DNA from 3 places in the Hungatella sp. genome. Region 2 is predicted to be linked to each of the others. Evidence: a T-box and tRNA genes for the amino acid it is inferred to sense, from the RefSeq annotation. Region 2 holds a T-box; the other regions hold tRNA genes.
What was found. A T-box is a leader RNA that pairs with one kind of tRNA and senses whether it is charged. The one in region 2 lies ahead of tyrS (tyrosine--tRNA ligase), so its partner is inferred to be a tRNA-Tyr.
Positions count from the first base shown of each region.

Region 1: it encodes a tRNA-Tyr, which carries the amino acid that the T-box ahead of tyrS (tyrosine--tRNA ligase) is inferred to sense. The anticodon was not compared.
Region 3: it encodes a tRNA-Tyr, which carries the amino acid that the T-box ahead of tyrS (tyrosine--tRNA ligase) is inferred to sense. The anticodon was not compared.

Region 1 covers NZ_JBKVCZ010000013.1:51,700-57,902, forward strand. The annotation lists gene ACLTD4_RS06360 (carbohydrate ABC transporter permease) at 1-729, shown strand, start outside; gene ACLTD4_RS06365 (carbohydrate ABC transporter permease) at 731-1,588, shown strand; gene ACLTD4_RS06370 (family 43 glycosylhydrolase) at 1,610-2,569, shown strand; tRNA gene ACLTD4_RS06375 (tRNA-Tyr) at 3,041-3,124, shown strand; tRNA gene ACLTD4_RS06380 (tRNA-Ser) at 3,190-3,274, shown strand; gene ACLTD4_RS06385 (hypothetical protein) at 3,489-3,767, shown strand; gene ACLTD4_RS06390 (AI-2E family transporter) at 3,860-4,921, shown strand; gene ACLTD4_RS06395 (M20/M25/M40 family metallo-hydrolase) at 4,976-6,203, shown strand, end outside.
Region 2 covers NZ_JBKVCZ010000041.1:17,165-23,367, forward strand. The annotation lists gene ACLTD4_RS14490 (hypothetical protein) at 1-24, shown strand, start outside; gene ACLTD4_RS14495 (GNAT family N-acetyltransferase) at 229-693, opposite strand; gene tyrS (tyrosine--tRNA ligase) at 923-2,146, opposite strand; T-box leader at 2,217-2,496, opposite strand; gene ACLTD4_RS14505 (aryl-sulfate sulfotransferase) at 2,912-4,768, opposite strand; gene ACLTD4_RS14510 (SLC13 family permease) at 4,786-6,203, opposite strand, start outside.
Region 3 covers NZ_JBKVCZ010000150.1:7,935-14,137, reverse strand. The annotation lists gene ACLTD4_RS28685 (ABC transporter substrate-binding protein) at 1-1,332, shown strand, start outside; gene ACLTD4_RS28680 (HAD-IIA family hydrolase) at 1,345-2,145, shown strand; tRNA gene ACLTD4_RS28675 (tRNA-Leu) at 2,249-2,334, opposite strand; tRNA gene ACLTD4_RS28670 (tRNA-Tyr) at 2,338-2,419, opposite strand; gene ACLTD4_RS28665 (glycoside hydrolase family 13 protein) at 2,629-4,692, opposite strand; gene ftsH (ATP-dependent zinc metalloprotease FtsH) at 5,206-6,203, opposite strand, start outside.

The DNA of each region.
Region 1 (6,203 bases), on a different contig from region 2:
TACTCCCGGCTGCTGACGGATAAAATCTTTTATAAAGCCGTGTGGAACAGCTTTAAGTATATGGTCGGGACACTGGTTCTGCTGATTCCTTTCCCGATGCTGTTTGCTACATTATTAAACAATAAGCTGTTAAAGGGAACCGAGTTCTTTAAATCCGTTTATTTCCTGCCAGCTCTGACGTCGGTAGTGGTAGCAGGTACGATTTTCCGGCTTATGTTCGGAGAATCGGCCTCCTCCCTCTTCAATCAGGTTATTGGATTTTTCGGCCTCGACCCGATCAAATGGTTAAAGGGCGCTAATACCACGTATTTTGCCCTCCTTCTGCTGGCCTGCTGGCGCTGGACGGGCGTCAATATCCTCTATTTCCTGGCCGGACTCCAGAACATTCCGACGGAATTATACGAGGCGGCGTCCATCGACGGAGCGACGAAATGGCAGCAGTTTAAAAGTATTTCCATCCCCCTGTTAAAGCCGACTACAGTCTACGTACTGACCATCAGCATCTACGCGGGCCTGTCCATGTTCCTGGAGAGTACCATGCTGTTCAAGGGCAATAACTCCCCGAACAACATCGGCCTTACCATTGTCGGATACTTATACCGGCAGGGCGTGGAGAAGCGGGCCATGGGATACGCCTGTGCCGTTGGTATGGTTCTTCTCATTATCGTCATGGTTGTCAATGTCATTCAGCTGAAGCTGACAGGTACCTTTAAAGAGGAGGATAAATAGTATGCAGACGAAATTATCCGGTAAATCAAAAAAGGCAAGTCTGGAGCTGTGGGGCAGTACCATCCTGTTCATTGTTCTGGCAATTGTGATTATTCTTCCGATCTGGCTTCTGTTAATCGCCAGCTTCAAGCCCGGAGGCGACTTATTACAGTACGGCTTAAACCTGGATATCAATTTCTCCAGAATGAGCCTCGACAATTTCGTCCTTCTTTTCACGGGACAGCACGAGTACTGGACCTGGTTCTTCAACAGTATCTTTTTAACGGCTCTGACCGTGCTGCTGACACTGGCCGTAAGCGCCTTTGTCGGATACGGCTTTGCGGCGTACGAGTTTAAGGGAAAAAGGGTATTTTTCGTCATCGTCCTTCTCATCCTTTCGATCCCGCTGGAGGTTGTCATGCTGCCGCTGTATAAGCAGATGTCCGTGATGAAGCTGATGGACAGCTATACGGCCATTGTCCTTCCGTTCATGGCGCATGCATCCACAATTTTCTTTTTCCGCCAGTACTTACTGAGCCTTCCAAAGTCTCTCCTGGAGGCGGGAAGAATCGACGGCGCTACAGAATACGGAATCTTTTTAAGGCTGATCGTACCGATTATGAAGCCGGCGTTCTCTGCCATGGCGATCTTAAACGGCATGAACGCATGGAACAACTACCTGTGGCCGCTGCTGGTAATCCGTTCTTCGGATAAATACACACTGACCCTTGGTTTAAATACGCTGATCAACCCTTATGGGGACAATTACAGCCTGCTGATCGTAGGTTCCCTGTTCTCCATCATCCCGATCTTCATCCTGTTTATTGCTTTCCAGAAGTATTTCATTGAAGGCATGACGGCCGGAGCGGTGAAAGGTTAAGCGTCGGAGGGAGAAACATGTATGAATCAGTTTAACTATAAAAAGACTCCGGAAAATGTCCCGTTTATCAGTAACCGGGCAGACCCGTATGTGACGCGCCGCGACGACGGCACGTATTACTTTACGGCCAGCGTTCCGGAGTACGACAGAATAATATTGAGAAAGTCGGATTCCCTTATGGGGCTTCGGGATGCTCCCGAAAAAACGGTATGGAAAAAACATGAAAGCGGTGAGATGAGCGCCCACATCTGGGCGCCGGAGCTTCACCGGATCGGGGACGCCTGGTATCTCTACTTTGCCGCGGGCGCTGCAGAGGATGTCTGGGCCATCCGGCCGTATGTGCTGGAGTGCAGGGCGGAGGACCCCATGGAAGGTCCCTGGCGGGAATTGGGGATGATGGAGGCCGCAGATGAGTTTTCCTTTCAGGATTTTTCCCTGGATATGACCGTCTTTGCCTCGAACGGCGCCTGGTACTGTGTCTGGGCGGAAAAAGTGAGCGTGGGAAAGAAGATTTCCAATCTCTATATTGCCAGGATGAAGTCCCCGCATAGTCTGGCGACGAAGCAGGTTCTCCTGTCGTCCCCGGATTACGACTGGGAGCGGGTTGATTTCTGGGTCAATGAAGGGCCGGCTGTTATCAGACGGAATGGACGCATCTGCATGACGTATTCGGCCAGCGCCACAGGCGCGGAATACTGCATGGGATTACTGAGCGCCAAAGAAGACAGTGACCTTCTCGACCCCGCCAGCTGGGCCAAGGAACGGCTGCCGGTCCTTGTGACCGATGAAACGGCCGGACTGTACGGTCCCGGCCATAATTCCTTCACTGTCGATGAGAATGGCCGGGATATCATGGTATTTCACGCACGGCAGTACGATGAGATTACGGGAGATCCGCTGTATGACCCGAACCGGCACGCGTATCTGGCCGGTGTGGAATGGGAAGACGGGAAGATGGTTTTCAAGCCGATGAGGCTTTAGGCAGAAGACAGACCACAGACAACATTTGACAGACTGCATCCCCTGTGATACACTGATGAAGTAAAACGAAAATAAACGAAATCAAAAACGCTTCTGCCGATTGCGGCGATAAACGTTTTTATGAGGATAACAGCGATGAACAGACCAGCTCATGTATTCACTTATGAATATTGCAGCGATACCTTCAGTGCAGAGACTTACTGCAGTGAAGCTTTTGGCGTACAATATAAGAGGGAATCCATGCAGTCGGGATATGGTTTATCGTGAAATCCGTTTAGACATTTTGAATGTAAAATGTAATGATATCGGAGGAATCGCTGCCCGGCGGTTCCTTTTTTGTGTGCAGCAGGATATCTGCCATACTATGAAAAATAATTTTAAAAATCTGTAAAGTAATGCAAATTTGCATTGTTCGGTGTGGTAAAGTATGACCATAGACAACAGAAAGAAAGTCAAAAACGTAATATTTGAGGATGCGTAAGCCCAGCGGCGAGGGCAGGAGACTGTAAATCTCTCACATCGGAAACAACGCAGGTTCGAGTCCTGCCGCATCCATTTTTCGTCAAACGAAGCGGGACGGGAGCCGCCGCACTTCGAAAAAAACGGGAAATTCAAAATTTGGAAAAGTGATCGAGAGGATTAAGATGATACTTTGCTAAAGTATTGTGCCGTCAGGCACCGGGGGTTCGAATCCCTCCTTTTCCGTTTGGAGTATTTTATAATAGGAAGAAAGGAATGGAAAACGAAATGGAAACCGTCGTACTGCGTGAGCGATATTACAGCAGCGCGCCTGTCAGTTATGATAACTACAGGCTTTTTTGCGTTGCAGAAGACGATCGCTTAAAGAACGTGCGGCGGATTATCCAGTCCCGCGGCAGGGACCGCATGATCTTTAAGCCTCAACAGGAGGATGGGTATCATGCATCAGGTTTTATTTCCGCTGGTGATTGTAAATATATTAAAACAACATGGATCAAAGGAGCAGCCGCTGACGATCACGCAGATTGCGGATATGATCAACCGGCAGTACGCACCGTTTTCGGACCGGGAACAGGTCATCAACCGTTCTACCGTGGCGAGGACACTGGAATCGCTGGTGCTGTACACGGAGGTCGGCGATCTGCTGGATTTCTGTGTCGTAGAGGGCGGTTCGGCGAATAAGAAAAAATACTACATCGAAAATCACAAAATTGGATAAATTTTGGCAGGAGCAAGTCCGAATAATTTACTGCCCTGCGGCTCATACTAGATTTTGTACAAAAGAAGTACAAAACAGAAACAGGTGAGTCCATGGAGAAACCGAGTAGGAAACTGAAGAAAACTTTTTTAATACTGGGAGTTACGGGGGCAGTTTATGCAAGCTTTAAGTATCTGCTGCCCCTGGTGATTCCCTTTTTGATTGCATATATATTTGCCCTGGCACTTCGCCCTTCCGCCGTATGGCTGGAAAAGAAATGCCGGTTTACATTAAAAAGGAAAGAAGTCCATCTGCCCCTGGCGGTTATCGGCGGCGTCCAGATCATCATCCTGATGGCGCTGTTCGGCACGCTTCTGTATTATGGCGGGCGAAAGCTGTGTATGGAGGCGAATTTGTTCTTCGATAACCTTCCGCAGATGATTAACAGCCTCGACCGCTGGCTGACCGGCTGCTGCTTCTTTACCGAGAATCTCTTCCGCCTCCCCAGGGGCTTTCTGGTGGAAATGCTGCGTGAGATGCTGGTCGGCGGCGGGAAGGCCATGAAGGATGCCGCCATGCCGTTTTTAATGGTAAACTCCATGACCGTCGTGCGCTGTTTCGTGGAGGTTACGGTCATGACCATTATTCTGTTTATCGCCACCATCCTCTCCCTTCAGGAGATGGAGGATATCCGGATGCGCCGTGACAATTCCATTTTCCGCCACGAATTTGCCCTGTTGGGCAGCAGGCTGACCATGGTAGGCAGCGCATGGCTGAAGACACAGGGAAGCATCATGTTCCTGACCATGTGCATCTGTACCGCAGGCCTTTTCCTTATGGGCAATCAGTACAGCCTGCTTCTGGGAATCGGAATCGGCCTTCTCGACGCGCTTCCCATCTTTGGCACGGGAACGGTACTGATCCCCTGGACTCTGTTTCGCCTGGTGAATGGCGACTGGTTCTACGGAATCGGCCTCTTTGTCATCTATATTATCTGCTACTTCCTCCGCCAGGTGATGGAGGCTAAAATCATGGCAGACAAGGTCGGCCTGACACCGCTTGAAACGCTGATCTCCATGTATGTGGGACTCCAGCTGTTCGGCCTTCTGGGCTTTATCCTGGGGCCGATCGGACTCCTGATTATTGAAGATCTGGTGGAACTGTACGGCGGCTAGTGGTATACTGGTTCCATATAAGAATCTCAACAGGCGTGCCGCGGCAGCGATGCCATGGCAGAAATGGAGGCAGTAATGGAGCCGGAAAAATTGATTGAATTTTTAGGAGTATTAGAAAAACTAAAATGCAATACCCGCCATAACTGGACCACCTCCGGCAGGAGGGAGAGCGTAGCAGAGCACAGCTGGCGTCTGGCGGTTATGGCGTTTCTGCTGAGGGATGAATTCCCGGAGCTGGACATGGACCGGGTGGTGGACATGTGTCTGATCCACGACTGGGGAGAGGCCATTACCGGGGATATTCCCGCCTTTATAAAAGGCGGTGCAGATGAAGAGACGGAGAGCGCCGTCCTTCGGACTATGACCAGTTCCCTCCCCGATGATCTGGCCTGCAGGCTTAATGGCCTTTTCGACGAGATGGAGGCGCTTCAGACGAAGGAGGCAAGACTCACCAGGGCTCTGGACAAGATCGAGACCCTGATTCAGCATAACGAGGCGGGCGCGGACACATGGCTCCCTCTGGAATATGAGCTGAATCTTACATATGGCGACGACATATCGAACATGTCAGAATACACCAGACGATTACGTGACCTGGTCAGGCAGGAGTCCGAGCGGATTATAAGCGAAAAGCCGCTGGGGGATAAAGAATGCGGCAGTACAGGAAGCCACAGCGCTCTCGACGATGAAACCTTTGAAAAAATAAAGGCGCTCCGCAGAGAACTCCACAAAATCCCGGAACTGTCCGGCCAGGAACGAAGGACCATGGAAGTGTTAAAAACGTTCCTCAGAGAGCACACCTCCCTCTCGGTCACTGACCGCGGCGGCTGGTTCTACGCCCTCCATCAGGAAAACGGCGCTGAGGAAACCGTTGTCTTCCGCGCGGACATGGACGCCATAAAAGGACCCGGAAACATTCCTTATCACGGATGCGGCCACGACGGCCACAGCGCCATTCTGGCGGGGCTCTGCCTCTTGACGGAGGGGCGGGTTTTTCAAAAGAATCTCTGCTTCCTCTTCCAGCCTGCCGAGGAGACCGGAGAAGGCGGAAATCCATGCAGCAGATTATTAGAAGAACTGGGCGCGGACAGAGTCTACGGCTTTCACAATCTCCCGGGCTATCCGCTGGGGACTGCGGTTATGAGGAGGGAGACATTTTCCTGTGATACCGTAAACACCCCTGAGATCACAGACATGAGCCGGATGCTTTTCGAGCAGGAAGGAATCCCCTGCCTCGAAGCCGCCGCCCCATTCCGCTGGTCTGAGGATTTCGGAGGGTATT
Region 2 (6,203 bases):
GACGCAAGCGGTGCACTTCACTAAGCCGTTCGATTCCATCGGCAGCGCTGCTGTCAACATCGGCGTCACCACAGCAATCAGGCAATCCACATAAAAAGGATGGCAGAGGCCGGGATTCTCCCAAGAGTGATCCCAGCCTCCGCCATCCTTTTATCACCTCTCCATATGCGGATTCAACCTTGCATAAATATAGGTATCCTTCCAAAGAGGTTTGTTATCGTCATCCTTTCAAAAATACACATTTTGTTTCAAGTAAGCTTCCCGTTCAAATCCCAATGACTCCAGCAGTCTCCAGGAGCCTTGATTTTGTGGGTCACACTCAGCGAAGATTCTATGTATTGCACCGGAAAATGCCTGCTCGATTAAAGCCTTGCAGCTTTCCTTTGCATATCCCTTTCCCCAATAATCCTGATTAAATACGTATCCCATTTCGAGGGCGTCAAACTCCCGCTTTCCCAAATATACATTTCCTATCATCTTATGATTGCTTTTTAATTCGACGGCAATCATCTCATCGGTTGAGATTCTCCATGCAAGGTTACTCTTTACTTCATCCGGATCCATCGGTTTATAAGGTTCGTATTTAACGACCTCCGGATTGGATAAGTATTCGTACAGATCCTGCGCATCTCCTTCCACATATCTTCTTAAAATCAACCGCTCTGTTTCTACAATCACATTTATGCTTTCCACAGTATTCCTCCCTGGGTTTTTACCTGACTCTGCGTTTCCCTGCTTTGACGTTTCTCCGGTTCCGGCCGGATTTGTCATTCTACTCTAAATTCAATTGCCGGTTTTGTCAAGTATACCGATGTCATTTTCCAGCAAAGCTTTCTGCTGCAGGCTCTGGGACAGTTATACTCCAACAACAGGAGAGCGGCGAACGCCATAAGCATTCACCGCTCTCACCATTTCCTCAATTCTATTTCGCAATAACTTTAACAAATTTCTTCTTTCCACGCTTCACAACGACGCCTTCGCCCTCCAGGCTCTCTTTTGCGAAGACGGCCTTCACGTCATTTACTGCATTGCCGTCAACGGATACACCACCCTGTTCCACGTTGCGTCTTGCCTCGGAACGAGAGCCGGCGAGACCGGATTTATGAAGAATATCGAGAATATCAATGGTTCCTTCTCTGAAATCGTCATCCGTCAGCTCGCAGGTCGGCATATCGGCCGCATTACCGCCGGTAAACAGTTCACGGGCGCTCTTCTGGGACTTTTCAGCTTCTTCCTCGCCGTGAACCAGTTTTGTCAGCTCGTATGCCAGGATTTCTTTCGCCTGGTTTAACTGGCTTCCTTCCCATTTATCCATCTCGTTAATCTGCTCGATCGGCAGGAATGTCAGCATGCGGAGACATTTTAAGACATCTGCGTCGCTCACATTTCTCCAGTACTGGTAGAAGTCAAACGGAGTGGTCTTGTTCGGATCCAGCCATACAGCGCCGGACTGGGTCTTGCCCATCTTCTTGCCCTCGGAGTTAAGCAGCAGGGTGATTGTCATGGCGTGCGCATCCTTGCCCAGCTTCCGGCGAATCAGCTCTGTACCGCCCAGCATGTTGCTCCACTGATCGTCGCCGCCGAACTGCATATTACAGCCGTAGCGCTTAAACAGCTCATAGAAATCGTAGCTCTGCATGATCATGTAGTTGAACTCCAGGAAGCTTAAGCCTTTCTCCATACGCTGCTTGTAGCATTCCGCTCTCAGCATGTTATTTACAGAAAAATGAGTTCCCACTTCACGCAGGAAATCGACGTAATTCAAATCCAGCAGCCAGTCCGCATTGTTGACCATCATGGCCTTTCCTTCGGAAAAATCGATAAAACGGCTCATCTGCTTCTTGAAGCAGTCGCAGTTGTGCTGAATCGTATCCACAGTCATCATCTGGCGTAAATCGCTGCGTCCCGACGGATCACCGATCATTCCGGTACCGCCGCCGATCAGGGCGATCGGTTTGTTTCCCGCCTCCTGTAAACGCTTCATCAGGCAAAGCGCCATAAAATGTCCTACGTGAAGGCTGTCCGCGGTTGGGTCAAAACCAATATAGAATACAGCCTTCCCTTCATTAATCATTTTGCTGATCTCTTCTTCATTCGTTACCTGGGCAATGAGGCCGCGGGCTTTGAGTTCTTCGTACGCTGTCATAATTGTTTTCTCCTTTTCTTTTAATTTTTGTAGATACTTTCCTATTACATAAAAAAAAGTCCCGTCCTGTTCAAAGGACGAGACTGTAATCCCGTGTTACCACCTTAATTTATAAACGGCTCGCGCCGCTTACCTCTTCGAGTACGATCGTCATACTCTAGCACGATAACGTGTGCAGGAATCCGTCACAGTCTACTCGCCGATCCGCAGGACTCTCCGTCCCTTCCAGATCTGCTTTCAGTGTGAAGCTCAAAGATGTATTCACAATCCGCTTTCCACGCGCCTCTCATCAACCGGCTGCTTTCTGTGTGCTATTGCGCATTATTACTTGTTCTTATCAACGCCTTTTTGCATTTATGAAGTTATTGATTAGTATATGAGGTTTCAGTTTGTTTGTCAAGAGCCTAAATCTATTTTTTCAGCAAAAAAATTGTATCAAAACAATAGCCAAAATGAAAAAGAAATTTTTAAATACTACCGTCAACTTCCAGAGAAAAAAACAGCTCAAAGCAAAAGCTGAGCAATATCTTAAATTTCCTTATCTCGATTATGGCGAGTGTAGCTGGTTACTACATATGCAAATGGTTAGATCGAGACGAATAAGACAGTTAGCCTAAAAACAAAGCCCCAGGGATTGCGCCCCTGGGGTTTTGTATGTTGATATGATATCTTAAATTTCCTGGTACCATTATATTAAGCCAGGAATAATAAAATGTCAAGTTGTATCTCAAAAAAATAGCCTAAATTTATTTTTTTATTTATTTTTCAGCCATCAATTTTTAAAGTCAGGCCGAGGCTGTATTTAGTATCATCGATAATCAGAGAAACGGCGTATTCCCCCTGAAGACCGCATTTATTCAGCCGGAAGTCCACCTGACGCCCGGAACTCTGGAATGTGCCCACGCACATGGCGGTAAATGACACTGCGGAAGTGGATACGAAATAGTTATGACAGTTTCCCTCCCCGTCTTCTAAGACCAGCATCACCAGCTGCCCTTTCTCGAAGGTTCCATGGAAGGTGTAACGGTCAAACTCTTCGCTGATATCTAAGTGGTATTGATCCGGAATGGTGTTTTTACTATATTCCGTCTCGGCGGCGGTTCCGAATTCCGGCGTTTTCCCTAATGTCCCCAGTATCATTCCGCGTCCCAGCGTCAAGTTCTCCCCTTCGCTGTAAAGGGACATTTTCTTTGCGCGGTAATAATTGGCGTTCAGGCACATTTCGTAGACAACTCTGCCGTCCAGAAGCTCCACGGTCTTTGACTCAAGCCGGACATTTTTGTTCTCAAAGTATCTGCGGGAGCCGACACCTTCGCAGGTGATACCGTCAAGGGAGGCAATTCCGCCGGAATGCACCAGATAATTCCCCTCTCCGTAGTAGTCCACGTTGGAGATGTAGGGCGAGAAGAACTCATTTCCCCGTTCCTTTCCGTACTGCCAGATCTGTCGGACGGTCCGTTTCTCCCGGTCGATGCTAAAACGCACGCCTCTTGAGTAATTGTCTTTTCCCAGGCGGTAGTGCTCCGGGTTTTTAGAACGGTAATGGCCGTTGTCAAAGGTCATAACATCACCAGCCGGGGTTATGAGACAGGCGTGCTGTTCATACTGCCATTCCAGATCGCCCACTGGCTTTAAGAAGTACGCTTCCCTCATGTCCTCCGGCCAGCCTTCCGGATCCCCCAGAATCCAGTTCAGTTTTCCGCTCTGAAAATCGATGTTGATCAGGACATCCTGATGGCGGCCGGATAGTGTGATGGAATCCGTCTTTTTATCATACCACAGGGCATTATTGTGGAACCAGTCGTGAGCGCTCCAGCTTCCGGAAGGAGCGGCATCCTGAGGCAGAATATCCTTGAAGTCCCAGGTTTTTAAAATGGAACCATCCGCCCTGTCAATCAGGACGCACATATCCTCCACCGTGCCATTTTCAAAGCACTCCGTCAGTACAAGGAGGTTCCCATCCTCCATCTCAAACTGGTCGTGGTGATAGCCGCCGGGAAGACGGTATTCCGCATAAATTTTTCCGATCAAGTCCATTTCCCACAGCCCCGTCGTATAATACGGTTTCTCCAGAAGGCGGGGGGAACCGATGGAAAAACGGCCGTTCTGCAGTTCCTTTATGGCGAAGGTAATGTTTTCCGTGCAGTACCAGCGGCAGTCTCCGCGGTAATCGTAAGCGGCCGGAAGCGCGCCCATGGCGGGTATGACGAACATCACGTTTCCATCCATATACGCGGCTGTCGTGTCTATGGACTCCGGCAGTTTGACGGCACTGTCCAGCGGGCCGGTGGTGATAATGATTTCTTTACGCCGCCCATCCGACAACCTCAGTTCCACGGTGTTATCTGTTCCCGGATACAGGCCAAGGACCGGTATTACGTGTTCATACGCCTCCGGAAATGATTTCGCGATGTCTCCGCTGGCTTCCATCCCTTTTACCGTAATGCTCACACTCACCTTCTCCTCCGTAAAAAAAGCGATCACGGCGGTGAGAGGCGCTATGCCGTAAGGATTTACCGTAACGAGCGGATTTTCAAAAGAACGGTGTTCCCGGTGAAAGTTCTCCATAAATTCCTGTTCTGCTGCGGCCTGCTGGTCAATAAAATGTTCTATTATTTTCATCCTGTTCCTCCTGTTATTTATGAAAAGAAAATATTAGCGATGGGCAGACCCACGGCCAAGACGGCAATCAGACTGATTATGCTCATCAGGATTCCGTATTTATAGATATCACCAATTTTCAGCCATTTCGTATTTCCATGCAGGATTGCCGATGTCGTGGAAGCGGCCGGCGTCACAACGGCAATACACACCATATACATGGACAAGCATGCAATGGCCGCGGAGCCGGCGCCGATCTGCTGCGAAAATACATGGATAATTGGTATGAGCAGCATGCCTACCACCATATTGTTGCAGATATTGGTGAGAACGCACGCAATGACCACTATGGTAATGGTGAAGACCAGCGGACTCTGTCCCTCGAATACAGGCGTTAAAATCTGCTTCAATAACACGGTGATTCCTGTGGCTTCATCGGTCAGGGCATTTCCAATGGTCAATGCGGAGCCTACAATCAGCACAACGGACCAGATCATATATTTGGAAACAATCGTCTTAAAATTAACCAGCGGCTTTTTATCTACGTGGATCAGACAGCATACGGTTATGATAAAGACAGGGATTGCATTCTGTGTATCCTTTAACAGCTGCTGCAGAGCCCCTTCCGGCAAAAGAGAGGGAGCCAGCACCCAGATGATAAAAAAGAGCAGGGCAAAGCTTAAGCTTTTCTGGCGGAGATTCATGGGCGGCAGCGGATTTTTGTCAAAAAGACTGGCATCGATCTGTTTCAGCGGCGTCACGTCCGGCTTAAGTACGAAACGCATGAGCAGAACGATGGCTGCCAGCGCCGTCAGCGAAATCGCCGCTGCGGTTACCATATAGGGGAGGTATTCGATCGCCGTCCCGGTCACCTTTGCATAATTGCCCAGCAGCCCCGGGAGCGCGCCCTTGAAAGGTGTTGTCGCAAACCCAAAGGAAGCCGCCATTACCACAGAGATCAGCATTAAGGTCACATACCGGTCGCCTTCTTTATAGCCGATTACTGCAAATAGGCTGTAGAGAATCGGCCAGAAGATGAATATGGTGGGACTCGGAGCGGTCAATACGGATAAAAGATATACTCCCAGTAGAAGCATTGCGGTAAATACCCATGGGCGTCCGTTATTGATCCTGCGGGTGATAAACCAACGGGAAATGTACTCGCAAATTCCTTCTTCTGTTATGGCTCCTGTCAGCATGATGACAAAGAACAGCATGATGACGATTGGATTTCCGAAGGTCGAGCTCAAAAGGCCGTTAAAACTGCCGAAACCGGTGAGTCCTAACATCAGGACACCGAACAGACTGGGCCAGAGCGTATCGACAAAGGTCCATAGATACATCGTTCCAAGAAAGACGCCTAATACCTTGACTCCGACTTCCGTAACTGGTCCAAAGGGAGAAATAAAACGGAAAACCAGCATAATCAATATGCCAATAATACAATGAATATAAT
Region 3 (6,203 bases), on a different contig from region 2:
TATTTGGCGGGGATCGCATTACTGACTGTTATCACCATGAGCGGATGTTCTGCAAAAGTTCAGGAAACAACGGCGGATGCCGGCACTACACCGGCCGACAGCGCACCGGCCGCCGAGGCGGCTGCGGACTCAGGGGCTGCTTCCGATGTGATAGAGATCGAATTCTGGCATGCGCTGGAGAACCAGTATGAAGAGACATTAAACCGTGTAGTCGGTGACTTCAACAGTACACACGACAGCATCGTGGTGAAACCCATGTATATCGGAAATTATTCCGCGTTAAACGAGGCCATCGTCTCGGCAAATGCAGCCAATACGAATCTTCCCGGCGTCGCCATGGCCAATATCCCTTATGTCACGGGCTACGGCGCAGGCGGACTGTGCGAAGACCTGGGGCCCTATATCCAGCGCGACGGATTTGAGATTGACGACTTCGGCGAAGGTCTGATTCAGGCAGCGAAATACGAGGACGTCCAGGTTGCCCTTCCATTTCTCGTATCCACGGAAGTGGTCTATTACAACAGGGATTTAATGAAGGAGTTAGGCCTGGAGATACCGAAGACCTGGGATGAGATGCCCCAGTTTTTAGAGAAGGCCTCCGATGTCGGCGCGGATGGCAAGACCAACCGCTACGGTATGGTAATTCCCGGCTGGATCACCTGGTACTACGAACCATTCTTTGTCAACAACGGAGTCCAGATGGTCACGCCGGAAGGCAGGACAGACCTGGCCTCTGACAATTCCATAAAACTGGTTTCCCAGTTAAAGGACTGGTGCCAGAAGGGCTACACCTACCTTGCCACAGGAGAAGACGCGGCTTCCGTCATGCGTCAGAACTTTATTGACGGAAAGGCTTTATCCATCGTTTACACCAGTTCCTTATTTGACACCATGGCAGACAGCTGCAGCTTTGATGTCGGGATGGAATGGCTGCCCGGAGGCAAGACAAAGGAGCAGGAATTAGGCGGAAATGTCTTATTCCTCCCGGCCAAGAACGATCAGAAGGTAAAGGACGCCTCCTGGGAATTCCTCTCTTACTTAATGAGCAAGGAGGTCAATATGATCTGGGCTTCCGAGTCCGGATATCTGCCCACCAGAAAATCGGTTCAGGAGACCGAGGAAGGCAAAGCCTTCCTGGAGAAGAAGCCGGAGTTCCAGATTATTTTCGACAACCTGGATGTCATCACTCCCGGAATTCAGCGTTCCGACTGGAGCCAAGCATCCACCACGTGGAAAAACTGGATGGACGAAATCATTCAGGAGGATCTGGACGTTGAATCCGCTCTAACTGAAATGGCAGAAGAGATAGACGAAATACTGGGTGACTCGTAAAGGAGAAGGGCATTGAAGGAACAAAGAGTATCACTGCTTGAAAAGACAGAACTTTTTGTATTGGACATGGATGGAACCTTCTACCTCGGAGAACGCATATTAGAGGGAGCTCTGGAATTTCTGCAGACGCTTAAGGAGACAGGACGGCGCTATCTGTTCTTCACCAACAATTCCTCTAAGTCCTCCGAGTCCTACATCGAGAAGCTCAGACGCATGGACTGCTCCATCGACTCCAGCCAGATCATGACCTCCGGTGACGTAATGATCGAATATCTGAAGCATTATTATCCGGGAAAGACCGTCTATCTGCTGGGAACTCCTACGCTGTGCGAAAGCTTTCAAAAGGCCGGCATCCCACTGACCGAAGAGCGGCCGGACCTTGTGGTGGTGGGGTTTGATACGACGCTTACCTATCACAAGCTGGAACGGGCGTGCAGTTACATCCGGGATGGGGCGGCATTTCTCGCCACCCATCTGGATATCAACTGCCCGACAGAGGACGGATTCATACCTGACTGCGGCTCCTTCTGTGCGGCGATCACGCTGTCCACAGGAAAAACGCCTAAGTATGTGGGAAAACCTTTTCCGGAGACCGTAGAGATGATTTTAGAAAAGACGGGCGCCGCCAGGGATCGTACCGCCTTTGTCGGAGACCGCCTGTACACAGACGTGGCCGCCGGCGTAAACAACGGAGCCGCCGGTCTTCTGGTTCTGACGGGGGAGACGAAGAGAGAGGATCTCGGTCACGCAAAGGTCCGCCCTGACGGTGTCTACCTCTCCTTAAAGGAGATGGGGGAGCTGTTAAGAGGATAACATTTAATACGATTAGACAACAGGAAGAAGGAGTCCCTGTTACGAATTTTTATAAATAATAAAAAGCTGCAAAAGTGAATGTTCACTTTTGCAGCTTTTTTACTGCCGGCGACCGGAATCGAACCGGTACGGGCGATTAGGCCCGCAGGATTTTAAGTCCTGTGCGTCTGCCAGTTCCGCCACGCCGGCATATGGATGGTGGTGGATTCGAACCACCGAAGCAATTTGCAGCAGATTTACAGTCTGTCCCCTTTGGCCACTCGGGAAACCATCCAAAATGCTTTGACAAGCAGTGATTATTTTATCACAGAGAGCATAAAAAATCAAGCGGTTTTCATCGGCTGTGCGATTATTTTTTTTGTATTTTTCATCCTCTTTTTTCCATCCGGACATCCCGCTCTGACCGGCCCGGCCTTCTACGTCTCTGCCGGACCAATTAAGAGCGTGTTTGAAAATTGCTGTATAGTGCCGCCGAATCTGGTCCTACACCCGGTCTGTTGCGAGCAGAATGGCGCTGTTGGCGGGCAGGAAGACCGATACCTGACCGTCTGCGACCTCATAGCTGATTCTGCCCACATTGTATCCTGTCTCGTACGTCAGCATGTGGCGTACCAGCGTATCTCCGTCCGAAAGGCCCAGCTGCCATACCGGAAGCTGGACATCCCGCTCCGTCGCCCGGTTGTTTACGATCACGGCACAGACGCTGTCGCCGCAGAACCGGCCGTACGCGATCAGCTGCCTTCCTGCCAGCAGCTGCTTTAATGAGCCGCGTCTCAAAGCGGCGATCCGGTGATGAAGCCCCGTCATATATTTATGAAATTCAATCAGCTCCAGATTCTCATTGCCCCACGGATACGTTCTCCGGTTATCGGGATCCGTCCATCCGCAGACTCCGGCCTCATCGCCGTAGTAGATGGTCGGCGCTCCCGGCCAGGTCATCTGGATTAATACGGCCTCACGGAACACGCCGTAGTTCACACCCTCGGAAGCCGCCTTGGCCCCTTTCGTGCTGATCCGTCCCACCATCCGGTTCGTCCTCGTTAAGAAACGAGAGTGATCGTGGTTGGACAGTTCGTTCATGGCCACCATCATGGAATTCGTCATCATCCGGCTCATATGGTAATTCATGGAGCGGAAAAAGCTCTCTCCATCCCCGTAGAGATTGGGATTACTCTCATCACTGTGTTTCTCCATGCCTGTCAGAAACCAGGTTACAGGCTCCATAAACGCGTCATAGTTCATCACAGTGTCCCACTGGTCTCCAGCCAGCCAGCTGGAGGGGTCGCCGTAGTGCTCTGCCAGCACGATCGCCTTTGGATTGGCCTCCTTCACCGCGTTCCGGAAATCCCGCCAGAACTGGTGGTTGTATTCGCTGCTGTGGCCTAAATCGGCAGCGACATCAAGTCTCCAGCCGTCCACGTTGTACGGCGGAGAAACCCACTTACGGGCAATCTTCATGATGTATTCATACAGCATGGGTGATTCCTCATAATTTAGCTTCGGCAGCGTGGAATGGCCCCACCAGCCGTCGTAGGAATCGTTGCAGGGCCATGCGTCATCCTTATAGAACTTAAAAAACGTATGGTACGGGCTGTCCTCCGAGACGTACGCCCCAGCTTCATAGTCGCCGGACATCTGGTAAAGCAGTTCTCCGTCCAGCCATTTGTTAAAGGAACCGCAGTGATTAAACACGCCGTCCAGGATGACCTTCATCCCCCGGCGGTGAACCTCAGCCACAAACCGTGCAAAAAATGCGTCACTGGCCTCCAAATTCTCCTTTGCCGTGCTTCTTATCATATACTTGGTCGCCTGGCGGTTATCGGCGGCCCCGCTCTTCAGCGGCTCTCCGCCGTCCTTCACAATCACGCCGTAATGCGGATCAATATGGTCATAATCCTGGCAGTCATACTTGTGATTGGATGGCGACACGAAAATCGGGTTGAAATAGATGACATCCACACCCAGATTCTGAATATAATCCAGCTTATCCCATACGCCCTGCAGGTCACCGCCGTAGAAGCAGCCCACGTCCATCTGACTGGGATATTTGCTCCAATCCGACACATGCATGACATTCTGGTCTATATAAAAATACTCGTTATCCACGACATCGTTGGACGGATCGCCATTGCAGAACCGGTCCACGTAGATCTGATACATGATGGCGCCCTTGGCCCAGTCCGGGGTGCTAAATCCCGGAGCGATCCGGAAATGAAAACACTCCTGATTATCCATCGTCGCCCCCAGCCGGTTATAATAACAGGCCTCGCTGCCTTTTACCACTTTAAAGCTGTAGCTGATTCTTTCCCTGCCGACTGTAATCTTATATTCGTAGTAATCAAATAAACCGTCGGAGTCTGACTTCTCCATAACGGCTTCGTTCCTGCTGCCATCTTCTATATAATATACATAATCCACATTATCCCTTGCGGTCCGGAAACGTAAGTATACGTCGTCTCCTTCTAAAGGCTCTGTGGGAAATCGGAAATTTTCTGTCTCGTCGGTAAATAACGCCTCTCTGTTTAACGCCTCTGCCTGGAAGCACATACGGTTATCCTTCCCTTTCTCATTTACTCCTGTATCTATTTTATCTGATCAGGCCTAAATATACAACCCCGTGGGCTCTTAGTTTCTTCATTTTTTCATGCCCAATCCCTCGTTTTCTTCCAACCTTTTCCGTATTCCCCAGGGTCACTTTCCTGCTGAAATAAAAAACGGTCAGCGGGGGAGCTGACCGTTTTTTGGAGAAGGTATTTCGTTTCTTATGGGGTGTAGCAAAAACTATATAATGTATTGGGGGGGTTTACGATTAATAATATATCATGCTTTCAGAAATAAGTGTGCACAAACATCATTTTTTTCATTCCTGTTTTTCCGTCATTTTTGATTTTACCCCATTTTACAGACAAAAAAATGCAGGCACCCGGCGCCAATCTTAGGCATTTTACCGGGCATCTGCATATTTCTTCATGATTCTGATCCACAGCGTGTTTCTGCTATTTCAATCCACATTCGAGTCCAGAATGCATAACCCGGAATGGCATAGTAGCTATGCTGCCATTAAATCTCTGCCGGGAACAGGCTTTCAAACTCCTGCTGGCCAATCTTCTCTTTCTCAATCAAAAGCTGGGAACAGGAATGAAGTACATCCTCATGCTTCATGATGATATCCTTCGCCTTGGTGTAGCAGTCATCGATGATACGCTTCACTTCGCTGTCGATCGTGTTGGCAACCTCGTTGCCGTAGCTCTTGGTGTGAGCCAGATCGCGGCCGATGAAGACCTCATCGCCGTCATTGTCGTAATTAATCATACCGACACGGTCAGACATACCGTACTGAGTCACCATGGAACGGGCCGTCGCTGTCGCCTGCTTAATATCCTGGGATGCGCCGGTGGTAATATCGCCGAAGACCAGTTCTTCTGCGATTCTGCCGCCTAAATCCACCATGATATCCTGCAGCATCTTTCCCTTCGTGTTGAACATCCGGTCGCTCTCCGGCAGAGGCATGGTATACCCCGCCGCGCCGATGCCTGTAGGAATGATGGAAATGGTATGAACCGGTCCCTCATCCGGAAGCACATGGAACAGGATCGCGTGACCGGCCTCGTGATATGCCGTAATCTTCTTCTCCTTCTCGGAGATGACCTTGCTCTTCTTCTCCGCGCCGATTCCAACCTTGACAAACGCCTTATTGATGTCCGCCTGGCTGATAAACTTCCTGTTGTCGCGGGCTGCATTAATCGCCGCCTCGTTCATCAGATTCTCCAAATCGGCACCGGTAAATCCTGCCGTGGTCTGAGCCACGCGTTTTAAGTCCACGTCCTCTCCCAGGGGTTTCTCCTTGGAATGGACGATTAAGATCTCTTCTCTGCCCTTGACGTCAGGTGTTCCCACTCCAACCTTCCGGTCAAACCGGCCCGGACGCAGAATGGCCGGATCTAAAATATCCACACGGTTGGTGGCCGCCATGACGATGATGCCTTCATTGACACCGAAACCATCCATCTCGACCAGCAGCTGGTTTAAGGTCTGCTCCCTCTCATCGTGGCCGCCTC